DNA from 3 places in the Promicromonospora sp. NPDC110617 genome. Region 2 is predicted to be linked to each of the others. Evidence: riboswitches for the same ligand, from Rfam matches in the RefSeq annotation. Region 2 holds a riboswitch; each other region holds the start of a gene.
The links. Region 2 has a riboswitch for cyclic di-AMP ahead of ACZ7LE_RS16935 (C40 family peptidase). Riboswitches for the same ligand answer to the same signal wherever they lie in the genome.

Region 1 (3,180 bases), on a different contig from region 2:
GAGGCCTGCCGCTGGGAGCACGTGATGAGCGACCTCGTGGAGAAGCGCCTCGTCGGCCTGCTCGACCACCCGCACCACGACCCGTACGGCAACCCGATCCCCGGCCTCTCGGAGCTCGGCGAGGCCTACACGGACGTCCCCTTCCTCAGTGGGGTGATCTCGCTGCCCTCCGCGTTCGAGGCGGCGGCCAAGAAGGGCGTGAAGGGCGAGCCGCTCGCGGCGTCCCTCACCCGGATCGCGGAGCCGCTGCAGACGGACGTCGAGCTGCTGGCCCGCCTGTCCGACGCCGGCCTTGTGCCCGGCTCGCGGATCACGGCCGAGCTCAGCGACGGGACCTACACGGTGACCGTCGACGGCGCCGGGACCGCGCTGGAGCTCGGCGAGGACCTGGCGCGCCACCTCTTCGTCGCGACGGCCTGATCCCGGCCGCCCCACTACCGGGGCGAAGAGGCATGAAATGGGCAGTTTTGTCGGAAAGGTGTCACCCTGTGTCCGACACGGCATGACATTCGTTGCCGGAACGTGACATCGGGGGTGACGTCGGGTACGTTCGGACCGCTCCCGCGGAGTTTATTCCGAGGGAGTCTCCGGACGGACGCCGAACTCTGTCACCGGCCGGGGCCCCAAGACGACCGCATGACAGAGGCGGGGGACCCACCATCGGGCGCCAGGGTGCGTCCTCGGGGTGAAGCCGGGTAATCCTTCGGGAGTGCACGGCCGGGTGATTTCTCCCACCCGAACCCGACAGCTGACCTCGAAGGCGTACAAGGAGAGGTACTACGTGACCGCACGTACCACCCGCGCACGCCATCGTGCTGCGCGACGCCCCGTGACTCCGCTCACCGAGCTTGCTCAGAACGCCGCCGTCGGTCGTCGTACCGCGGTCGCCGCCGCGGGTGGCGCGCTCCTGGTCTCCACGTTCGGTGGCGCGATGGCAGCGCAGGCCGCTCCGATGGAGACCGGCCACGCCAAGATGAACTCGGTGGACCTCAACGCGCTGACGTCCCAGGCCCGCGAGTCCCTGTCGAACGCCCCTGTCGTGACCGTCGCGCCCGACGCCGAGCTGAGCGTCGAGAAGTCCGCCGTCTCGGTGGTCTCGGCCGCCGACAACGAGGACTACCAGGCCGAGCTGGCCGCCCAGGAAGCCGAGGAGGCCGCTGAGGCGGCCGCCGCCGAGGCAGCAGAGGCCGCGGCCACCGCCGTGTCGACCGCCTCCTCGTCCGTCGACGTCCCGGCGTCGGCCATCGGCAACTCCGTGATCTCCATCGCCAGCCGTTACATCGGCGTCCCGTACGTCTCCGGCGGCTCCAGCCCGAGCGGTTTCGACTGCTCGGGCTTTACGTCGTACGTCTACGCGCAGCTCGGCATCTCGCTGCCGCACTCCTCGTCGGCGCAGGCCGGCTACGGCACGCAGGTGCCGGCGTCGCAGGCCCAGCCGGGCGACCTGATGTGGACCCCCGGTCACGTCTCGATCTACGCCGGTGGCAACACCATGATCGACGCGTCCAAGCCGGGCACCGTGGTCGACTTCCGCACCATCTGGCAGTCGAACCCCACGTTCATCCGCCTGGGCTGACCGCAGGCACGCAGTACCGCAGCAGAGCGCCTGTCCGGGAGATCCGGGCGGGCGCTCTGCTTTGCCATCTTTCTGCCGTCTTTTTGCCTCCGGATACCCACGACGGGCGCCCCGCCGGTAGCGTTGGAGGGCAAAGATGCACTGCTGAGGAAAGGACTGGCGATGACTCGATCCGAGGTCGTACTGGTCGGGGTGGACGGATCGGCCGCGAGTCTGCACGCGCTGGACTGGGCTACCGCCTACGCGCACCGCGTGGGCTGGGCGCTGCACATCGTGTGCAGCTATTCACTGCCGTCATTCACCGCCGCGTCGCTCGACGGCGGGTACGCCGCGCTGGACGACACCACGATCCAGGAGGGCGCCAAGGCGGTCCTGGTCGAGGCGGAGAACCGTGTGGCCGACGCCGGGGTGCGCGCCACGACGGAGGTCGCGACCGGTGACGCCGCTGGTGTGCTGGTGGAGCTGTCCGCCGACTACGGGCTCGCCGTGGTCGGGACCCGGGGCCGGGGCGGGTTCACGGAGCGGCTGCTGGGCACGGTGTCGTCCGCGCTCCCCGCGCACGCGAAGTGCCCGGTGGTCGTGGTTCCGCTGCGCGCCGAGACCAACCGCGGCGTCTCCTGGACCCCGCCGGACCTCGGGGCGGACGAGCCCGCCGCCGCGCCGGACGTCCCGGACGTCGAGGCGGGCGGGGTCGCGGAGATCCGGGAGGTGCGCCGCATCGTCGTCGGCGTGGACGGGTCGCCGCAGGCCGAGCGTGCGCTGCAGCACGCGATCGTGCAGGCCAACGCGTGGGGTGCGGAGCTCACCGCCGTCACGGGTGTGCCCGTGGGCAACGCCGGGATGCTGGCGTGGCTGCCGTCCTCGATCGACCGGGAGCAGGTGCTGGCGGACATCGGGGCGGGCATGGACGTGCTGATCGACCGGTACGAGGCCCTGAACCCGGGGCTGCGGATCCGGCGGATCGTGCTCGACGGCACCGGCGCCGAGCTGCTGACGGAGTTCTCGACGGCGTCGGACCTCGTGGTCGTGGGCTCGCGCGGGCGCGGCGGCTTCCGCGGGCTGCTGCTGGGCTCGACCAGCCAGGCCGTGCTGCACCACGCGGCGTGCCCGGTGCTCGTGGTGAACAAGCACTGCCCGGAGTGACCGCGCGGTCCCGGAACGAGTCAGACCCTCAGGTCACCCGGGTGACCTGAGGGTCTGACACGTCGGCGGGTCGGTCAGGCGTGCGCGGCCTCGGCGGCCGCGAGGAGCACACAGGTCGCGACGCCGTCCATCGCCGTCCGGACCTCGTCCAGCGGGGGCATCGACGGCGCGAGGCGCACGTTCTTGTCCTGCGGGTCCTTGCCGTACGGGTGGGTCGCCCCGGCGGGGGTCAGGGCGATCCCGGCCTCCTTGGCGAGCTGGACCACGCGGGCCGCCGTGCCGGGCGCGACGTCGAGCGACACGAAGTAGCCGCCCTTGGGCTCGGTCCACGACGCGATGCCGTAGCCGCCCAGCCGCTCGGTCAGGATCTCGACCACCGCCTCGAACTTCGGTGCCAGGATCGCGCGGTGCTTGCGCATGTGCTCGCGCACCCCGTCGGCCGAGCCGAAGAACATCGCGTG
Region 2 (3,180 bases):
GGGCTCCTCGAAGAGCGCGCGCCAGGCCTCCTCGCCCACGCCGTCGGCGACGAGGTGTCGGACGGCGGAGCGCGGGAGCAGGGGCTCGGTGAGCGTCGGGGCGAGGCGGCGGGCCACCTCGGCGGTCATCGCGTAGAACCGGCCCCAGGCCTCGAAGTCGGCGTCGGAGCCGGTGAGGCGCCGGAACGACGCGCGGGTGGCGGCGTCGTCCTGGGTGTCGACCAGCAGGCCGCCGTCCGCCACCGGGGTGTACGACGACCAGCGGCGCCGCACGAGGCGGACCGGCAGGCCGAGCTCGTCGACGATCCGGCGCGGGAGGAGCGAGACCAGGTAGGAGTAGCGCGAGAGGCGGGCGTCGACGCCCGCGAACGGGCGGGCCGAGACGGCGGCGCCGCCCACGTGGTCGGCGCGCTCCAGGACGAGGACCGAGCGCCCGCCGCGGGCCGCGTAGGCCGCCGCGGTGAGGCCGTTGTGACCGCCGCCCACGACGACGACGTCGTACCGGGCGCGCAGGGGGTCGAGCAGGGAATCGGGCATGCACGCCATGGTGACACGCGGCACTCATTGCCAGGAACGTTCCATCACAAGATGGTATGTGACCTAATCGTGACATTTCCGCAACGGACGAGTACGGTCGATCTCGCCGCTCCAGCAACGGGGAGGTCCAGGCCCGGACGCCGAATCCTGTCACCGGTCCTGAGCAGCCAGAACGTGACAGGGGCGGGGGAACCAGGTAAGCCGGGCACGCGAGTGTCCTCGGGGTGAAGCCTCCTTGTGAGGCCGGGTGATCGCTCTCCCCATCCGAACCCGACAGCTCACCTCGTAGGCGTCCGAGGAGATCACTGGTGACCGTACTCACCGACCGCACCCACGACTGGGCGGACGACCAGGCAAACCGACCCAGCAACCGGGGGCGGCACCGCGCCGAGGGCCCCGCTCTCACCCCCTTCACCGCTCTGACCCAGACAGCAGCCGAGAATGCCGCCCGTACCGGCGCCATCGCGGTCGTCACGTCCGGCATGCTCGCGTCGGTCTTCACCCAGACCGCCCACACCGCGCCTGCCGAGTCCCACACCCAGACCACGCTCGCCAACAAGACGTTCGACACCAAGACCCGTGCGGGCCTGGCCGAGAACCTCGTGACCAAGGTCCAGGTCGCCCACGACGCCGACTTCCAGGCCGAGCAGGGCCACGTCACCGTGACCCCGTACGCCGAGACCGAGGCCGGCATCGCCGAGGCCAAGGCGAAGGCCGAGGCAGAGGCCCGCGCCAAGGCCGAGGCGGAAGCCAAGGCGAAGGCCGAGGCGGAGGCGAAGGCCGCCGCCGAGGCCGCTGCGGCAGCTGCCGCCGAGGCCGAGGCCGCCACGGCGGCAGCGTCCGAGTCCTCCGCGGACCTGGGCCAGCAGGCCGTCAACCTCGCCCTCGAGTACGTGGGCGTGCCCTACGTGTGGGGCGGGGCCTCCCCCAGCGGCTTCGACTGCTCCGGGCTCATCCAGTACGTCTACGCCCAGCTCGGGGTCAGCCTCCCGCACAGCTCGGCCTCGATGTCGACCGTCGGCTACCAGGTCTCCGCCGCGGAGGCCCAGCCGGGCGACATCGTCTGGACGTCCGGCCACGTCTCGCTCTACGCGGGCGACGGCATGGTCGTCGAGGCACAGCAGGAGGGCGTCCCCGTGCACTACACGGAGATGTGGCAGACCAACCCGGTGTTCATCCGGGTGACGGGCTGACGCCTCCCGCACCGCACGCCGGAGCGCCCGTGCAGCCGATCCTCGGACGGCTGGACGGGCGCTCTGCTTCGTCGCCCCGGTCGGGTAACGTCCCCGGCGTGAAGATCCTCGTACCGGACGTGCCCTTCGACCTCGACTTCCCGTCCCTGCTGCCCGACGGCGGAGCCTCCTTCGCACCCGGTGGCACCGACACCGTCGCCACCTACGCGATGAACGAGCCGATCCCCGCCGAGCACACCGACGCCGAGCTGCTCGTCACCTGGTCCAGCCCGCCCAAGATCGTCGCCGACGCCGCCGAGCGGCTGACCGGCCTGCGCTGGGTGCAGACCCTGTCGGCGGGCCCGGACGTCGCGCTGCGCTCCGGGTTCGCCCCCGACGTCGTGATCTCCTCGGGCCAGTCCCTGCACGACGACACCGTCACCGAGCACGCACTGGCCCTGATCCTGGCGTCGGTCCGCCGGATCGACGTGTCCCTGGCCGCGCAGCGGGAGCACCGCTGGGCCAAGGAGATCGCGTTCGCCCAGGCCGACGGCGTCACCGGCCGTGAGTACTCGCTCGACGGCGAACGGGTGACGATCTGGGGCTTCGGCTCGATCGCCCTGCGGCTCGCGCCGCTGCTCACCGCGCTCGGCGCGCAGGTCACGGGCGTCGCCTCGCGGGCGGGCGAGCGCTCCGGGTACCCCGTGGTCGACGCCGCCGGCCTCGACGCACTGCTGGCCGAGACGGACCTGCTCGTCTCGCTGCTGCCCGCCGTGCCCGCGACGCGGCACATCCTGGACGCCCGGCTGCTCGGCCTGCTGCCGCCGACCGCGCGGTTCGTGAACGTCGGCCGCGGCGCGACCGTGGACGAGGCCGCCCTGGTGCACGCCCTGCGCTCCGGCCGGCTCGCCGGTGCGGCACTCGACGTCATGGAGACCGAGCCGCTGCCCGCCGACTCGCCGCTGTGGGACGTGCCGAACCTGATCCTCACGCCGCACGTCGCGGGCGGCCGACCCCGCGGCGCGGCTCGGTTCCTGGCCGAACAGCTCACGGCCTGGCGCGCGGGCGGCGCCGCGGAGCTCCGTAACGTCGCCCCCCGCTGACCGCCCACCCGCCGACCCGCCCGCCTCCTCGTTGAGTGCTGGCTATTTGTTGGATCCGGGGCCCGGATCCAACAAATAGCCAGCACTCAACGAGGAGGGTTGGGTCAGAGGTTGCGGGGGCGCGGCTGGCAGACCGGGCAGCTGAACGACGACCGGTTCATGAACGCGTCGCGGCGCACCAGCGCACCGCAGCGACGGCACTCCTCGTTCTCCCGCCCGTACACGGCGAGCGACCGGTCGAAGTAGCCCGACTGCCCGTTGACGTTGACGTACAGCTCGTCGAAGCTCGTGCCGCCCTGCGCCAGCGCCTCGCGCATCACCTCGGCCGCCGAGTCCAGCACGCGGCGCACGTCGGCGGCCTTCAGCTT
Region 3 (3,180 bases), on a different contig from region 2:
CGTCATCCTGATCGCCCAGGCGATCTTCGGTCGGCGCAAGACCGCCTGACCGCTGTGGCCCGCGGCCGCACCACCCTCGTCGTCGTCCTGACGTCGTTGGTCGGGGCGGCCGCGGTCGCATGTTCGGGCGCGCCCACGCCGTCGTCGACGCTGGGGCCCGTACCCGACGACATCGCCGACCACCTCAGCGTCCAGGTGGATCAGGGGCGCACGCAGTACGCCGCCCGCGAGGTCGTCCTCGCGGTCACCAACGACTCGGACGAGACGCTCACGCTGGTGTCGGGGGCCCTGGACGCGGACGGCTTCGGGCCGTCCCACCCCACCAAGGAGAACCGCACCCCGGCGCTGCGGCCCGGTACCACGCGGGACGTCTACGTCGAGCTGGGCGAGGCGGAGTGCGCGGGCTTCCCGGCGGGTCCGGAGGAGCCGGTGCCGGACGCCGCGCCGTCGGCCACGATCACGCTGGCCCGGGGCGAGTTCGACGACCTGGGTCCGGCCTCCGACGTCGTCGTCGCGGAGGTGGGCGACCCCGGCGGGCACCTCGCACGGAACCACGCGGTGGACTGCGCCACGGCCGCGGTCGCGGCGGGCGCGAGCTTCGCCGTCGAACCGGACATCCCCGTCGGGACGCGCGGCGGAGAGCTCACCGCCCTGGTCACGCTGCGGGTCGACCCGGTGGACGGCGGGCCAGAGGTCACGGTCGACCGGATCGCCGGGACCACGATCATGAACAACCCCGACCCGGACGGCGAGGACTCCGGCTGGACCGGCTCCGCGCTCGACGGGCAGCGTTCCGGCAGCGTCACCCTGCCCGTGGTGCCTGCCCGCTGCGATGCCCACGCCGTGGGCGAGGACAAGCGCGGCACGTTTCTGCCCGTGACGGCGAGCGTCGACGGCGTGCCGCAGCACGTCGTCTACGTGCCCATGCCGGACTCGGCGCGCGCCGACCTCTTCGCCTTCATCGCGGACAGCTGCGACTGGCCGGAGTAGCCCGCCGTCCCGGGCGCACGCGAGAGGCGCCGCCTCCGTACCGGGCTCGGTACGAAGGCGGCGCCCCGCGAAGGTCCTGCTGGCGGCTCAGGCTCTGTTTTCTTGTCGTCTGAGCCTGCGGCTCCGCTCCGGGCGAGTGCCTCGTTCCTCGGCCCTCACCCTGCGCTGCGCCTCCGGCTCAGACGACGCGGATGAAGGTCGGGCTGTTCTGCCACATCTCGGTGTAGCGCACCGGCATGCCGGCGGCCCAGGCCTCGATGATCATGCCGTTGCCCGCGTAGAGGGCCACGTGGCCTGGCGTCCAGACGATGTCGCCCGGCTCGGGGTAGGTGACCTGGTAGCCGGAGCTGAGCATCGCGCTCGAGGAGTGCGGCAGAGAGACGCCGAGCTGCGCGTACACGTACTGGATCAGGCCCGAGCAGTCCATGCCCTCCGACGGCGAGTTGCCGCCCAGCACGTAGGTGATGCCCAGATAGTTGAAGGCGATGTTGACGGCCTGCTGGCCGACCGGCACGGGGTCCGGCGCGTCGACCGAGACGACCGCCGGGCCCTCGCCCTTCTCGCCGTCGGCCCCCGTGGAGGCGCCCAGGGCTTCCATCTCGATCGGCATCTTCGCGTCGGCCGGGACGGTCACGGTGGGGGCGGCGGCGACGGACTGCTTGGCCACCGCGGTGAGGGAGTTGAGGTCGACCGAGTTGAGCTTCGCGGTCTTGACGTCGGTCTTCAGGTCCATCGCCGGGGCCGCGTGGGCCGTCGTCGCGATGGTGGAGATCAGGACGCCACCGGCGGCTGCGGCGAGCGCGCCGCGGCGGGCAACAGTGCCGGCGTTCTCGGTGGCGGTACGAGCGAGGATGGTCAGCGGTGTCTGGGCCGGGCGGCTGTCACGATGCCGTCCGCGGAGGGAGTTCGTCACCTAATGTCTCCTGTACCGCCTGCGAGGTCAGCTGTCGGGTTCGGGTAGGAGTACAACCCGGCCGCACGGCTACTGGGGGGTTTCCGTCCGGCTTCACCCCGAGGACGACGATCCTGCTGTCGCCCGGGAATGGGTCCCCCGCTCCTGTCTTGAACGTCTGGTCACGAACCGGTGACAGGACTCGGCGTCCGGATCGCGACTCCACCGTGGGGGTGGAGCAGAAGTCAAAGTACACACGTTCACGGAAAAAGTCACGATCGGGTTACGCATTACGGTCTGACCCAACGAAGACGCAGATTTGCGCCGTTCCGGGCGTCAGGGGTTATGACCGACATCACACATCCGCTAGCGTTCGGCGGCATGGGCGAATCGCACTCCCGTATCTCCGCCTGGTGGGTGTTTCCCATCAGTGCGATCGTCTGGTGGATCTGTGGGTTTCTGCCCTGGCTCGCGCAGCTGTCGTACCAGGTCACCGGCGTTGCGCAGGCTTCTGACGCCGCCGCGGCGGGCATCCTTCCGCTTCCCTTCACGGCCGACGGCGCGGTGGTCGGCCTCGTCGTGATGGCGCTGTTCGGTGGTGTGCTCGCCGGGGCCACCGCCCGCCTGGCCCGTTCGGCCGGAGGGGGTGCCGGGGCCGCGATCGCCGGGACTCTGCTCGCGATGGCCGGAGCCGGCGGCGCCTCCTGGTGGCTCGCGGCCCGCGAGACCGTCCCCGGCGACGCCATGCCGCTCGGCATGCTCGTGGTCACCTGCGCGGCCGGGATCGTCGGCCTCGGGGCCGGGCTCCTGGCGGGCCTCGGGCCGGCGGCGCTGCGCGGTGTCGCCCTCGCCCTGCCGGTGGTGCTCGTCGACGGCTGGTTCTGGGGCTTCGTGCCCGGCAACGAGGTGTCCCCGACCGGCACGTGGTGGGTCTTCGCCGTGGCGCTCGGCATCGCGTTCGGCCTCACCGTGGACAGCAGGCCGATCGAGCTGCTCGGCTGGCTGCCCGCCGCCGGTGCCGTGTGGGTGCTCCAGGCGGCCGGACCCGCCCTCCTCGCCGTGCAGGAGAACATCTGGCCGGGTTCCGCGCTCACCGAGGACCCGCTGTCCGCCGTGGCGATCGCCGCGGGCAAGATCGCCTCCGCCGCGATCGTGGCCGACGGGCACCAGCTCGGCGCCTGGGTGGTCGCCCTGCTGCTCGGTGCGGCCATCGCGGCGCTCCGGCTGTCCCGGGAGGCCGCGGACGAGAGCGAGCTCTCCGAGGCGTGGGCCTGATACGTCGTGCCCCTACTGATTGC

Region 1: another riboswitch for cyclic di-AMP. It lies ahead of ACZ7LE_RS23130 (C40 family peptidase); the one in region 2 lies ahead of ACZ7LE_RS16935 (C40 family peptidase).
Region 3: another riboswitch for cyclic di-AMP. It lies ahead of ACZ7LE_RS01005 (C40 family peptidase); the one in region 2 lies ahead of ACZ7LE_RS16935 (C40 family peptidase).

What each region holds. Positions count from the first base shown of each region.
Region 1 is NZ_JBVKBM010000004.1:295,607-298,786, forward strand. It holds gene ACZ7LE_RS23125 (metal-dependent transcriptional regulator) at 1-420, shown strand, start outside; cyclic di-AMP (ydaO/yuaA leader) riboswitch at 587-779, shown strand; gene ACZ7LE_RS23130 (C40 family peptidase) at 830-1,576, shown strand; gene ACZ7LE_RS23135 (universal stress protein) at 1,739-2,719, shown strand; gene ACZ7LE_RS23140 (aspartate aminotransferase type Ic) at 2,794-3,180, opposite strand, start outside.
Region 2 is NZ_JBVKBM010000002.1:1,378,432-1,381,611, forward strand. It holds gene ACZ7LE_RS16930 (phytoene desaturase family protein) at 1-537, opposite strand, end outside; cyclic di-AMP (ydaO/yuaA leader) riboswitch at 693-844, shown strand; gene ACZ7LE_RS16935 (C40 family peptidase) at 846-1,730, shown strand; gene ACZ7LE_RS16940 (NAD(P)-dependent oxidoreductase) at 1,829-2,812, shown strand; gene mutM (bifunctional DNA-formamidopyrimidine glycosylase/DNA-(apurinic or apyrimidinic site) lyase) at 2,917-3,180, opposite strand, start outside.
Region 3 is NZ_JBVKBM010000001.1:234,854-238,033, forward strand. It holds gene ACZ7LE_RS00995 (GlsB/YeaQ/YmgE family stress response membrane protein) at 1-49, shown strand, start outside; gene ACZ7LE_RS01000 (hypothetical protein) at 55-990, shown strand; gene ACZ7LE_RS01005 (C40 family peptidase) at 1,169-1,903, opposite strand; cyclic di-AMP (ydaO/yuaA leader) riboswitch at 1,905-2,098, opposite strand; gene ACZ7LE_RS01010 (hypothetical protein) at 2,264-3,157, shown strand.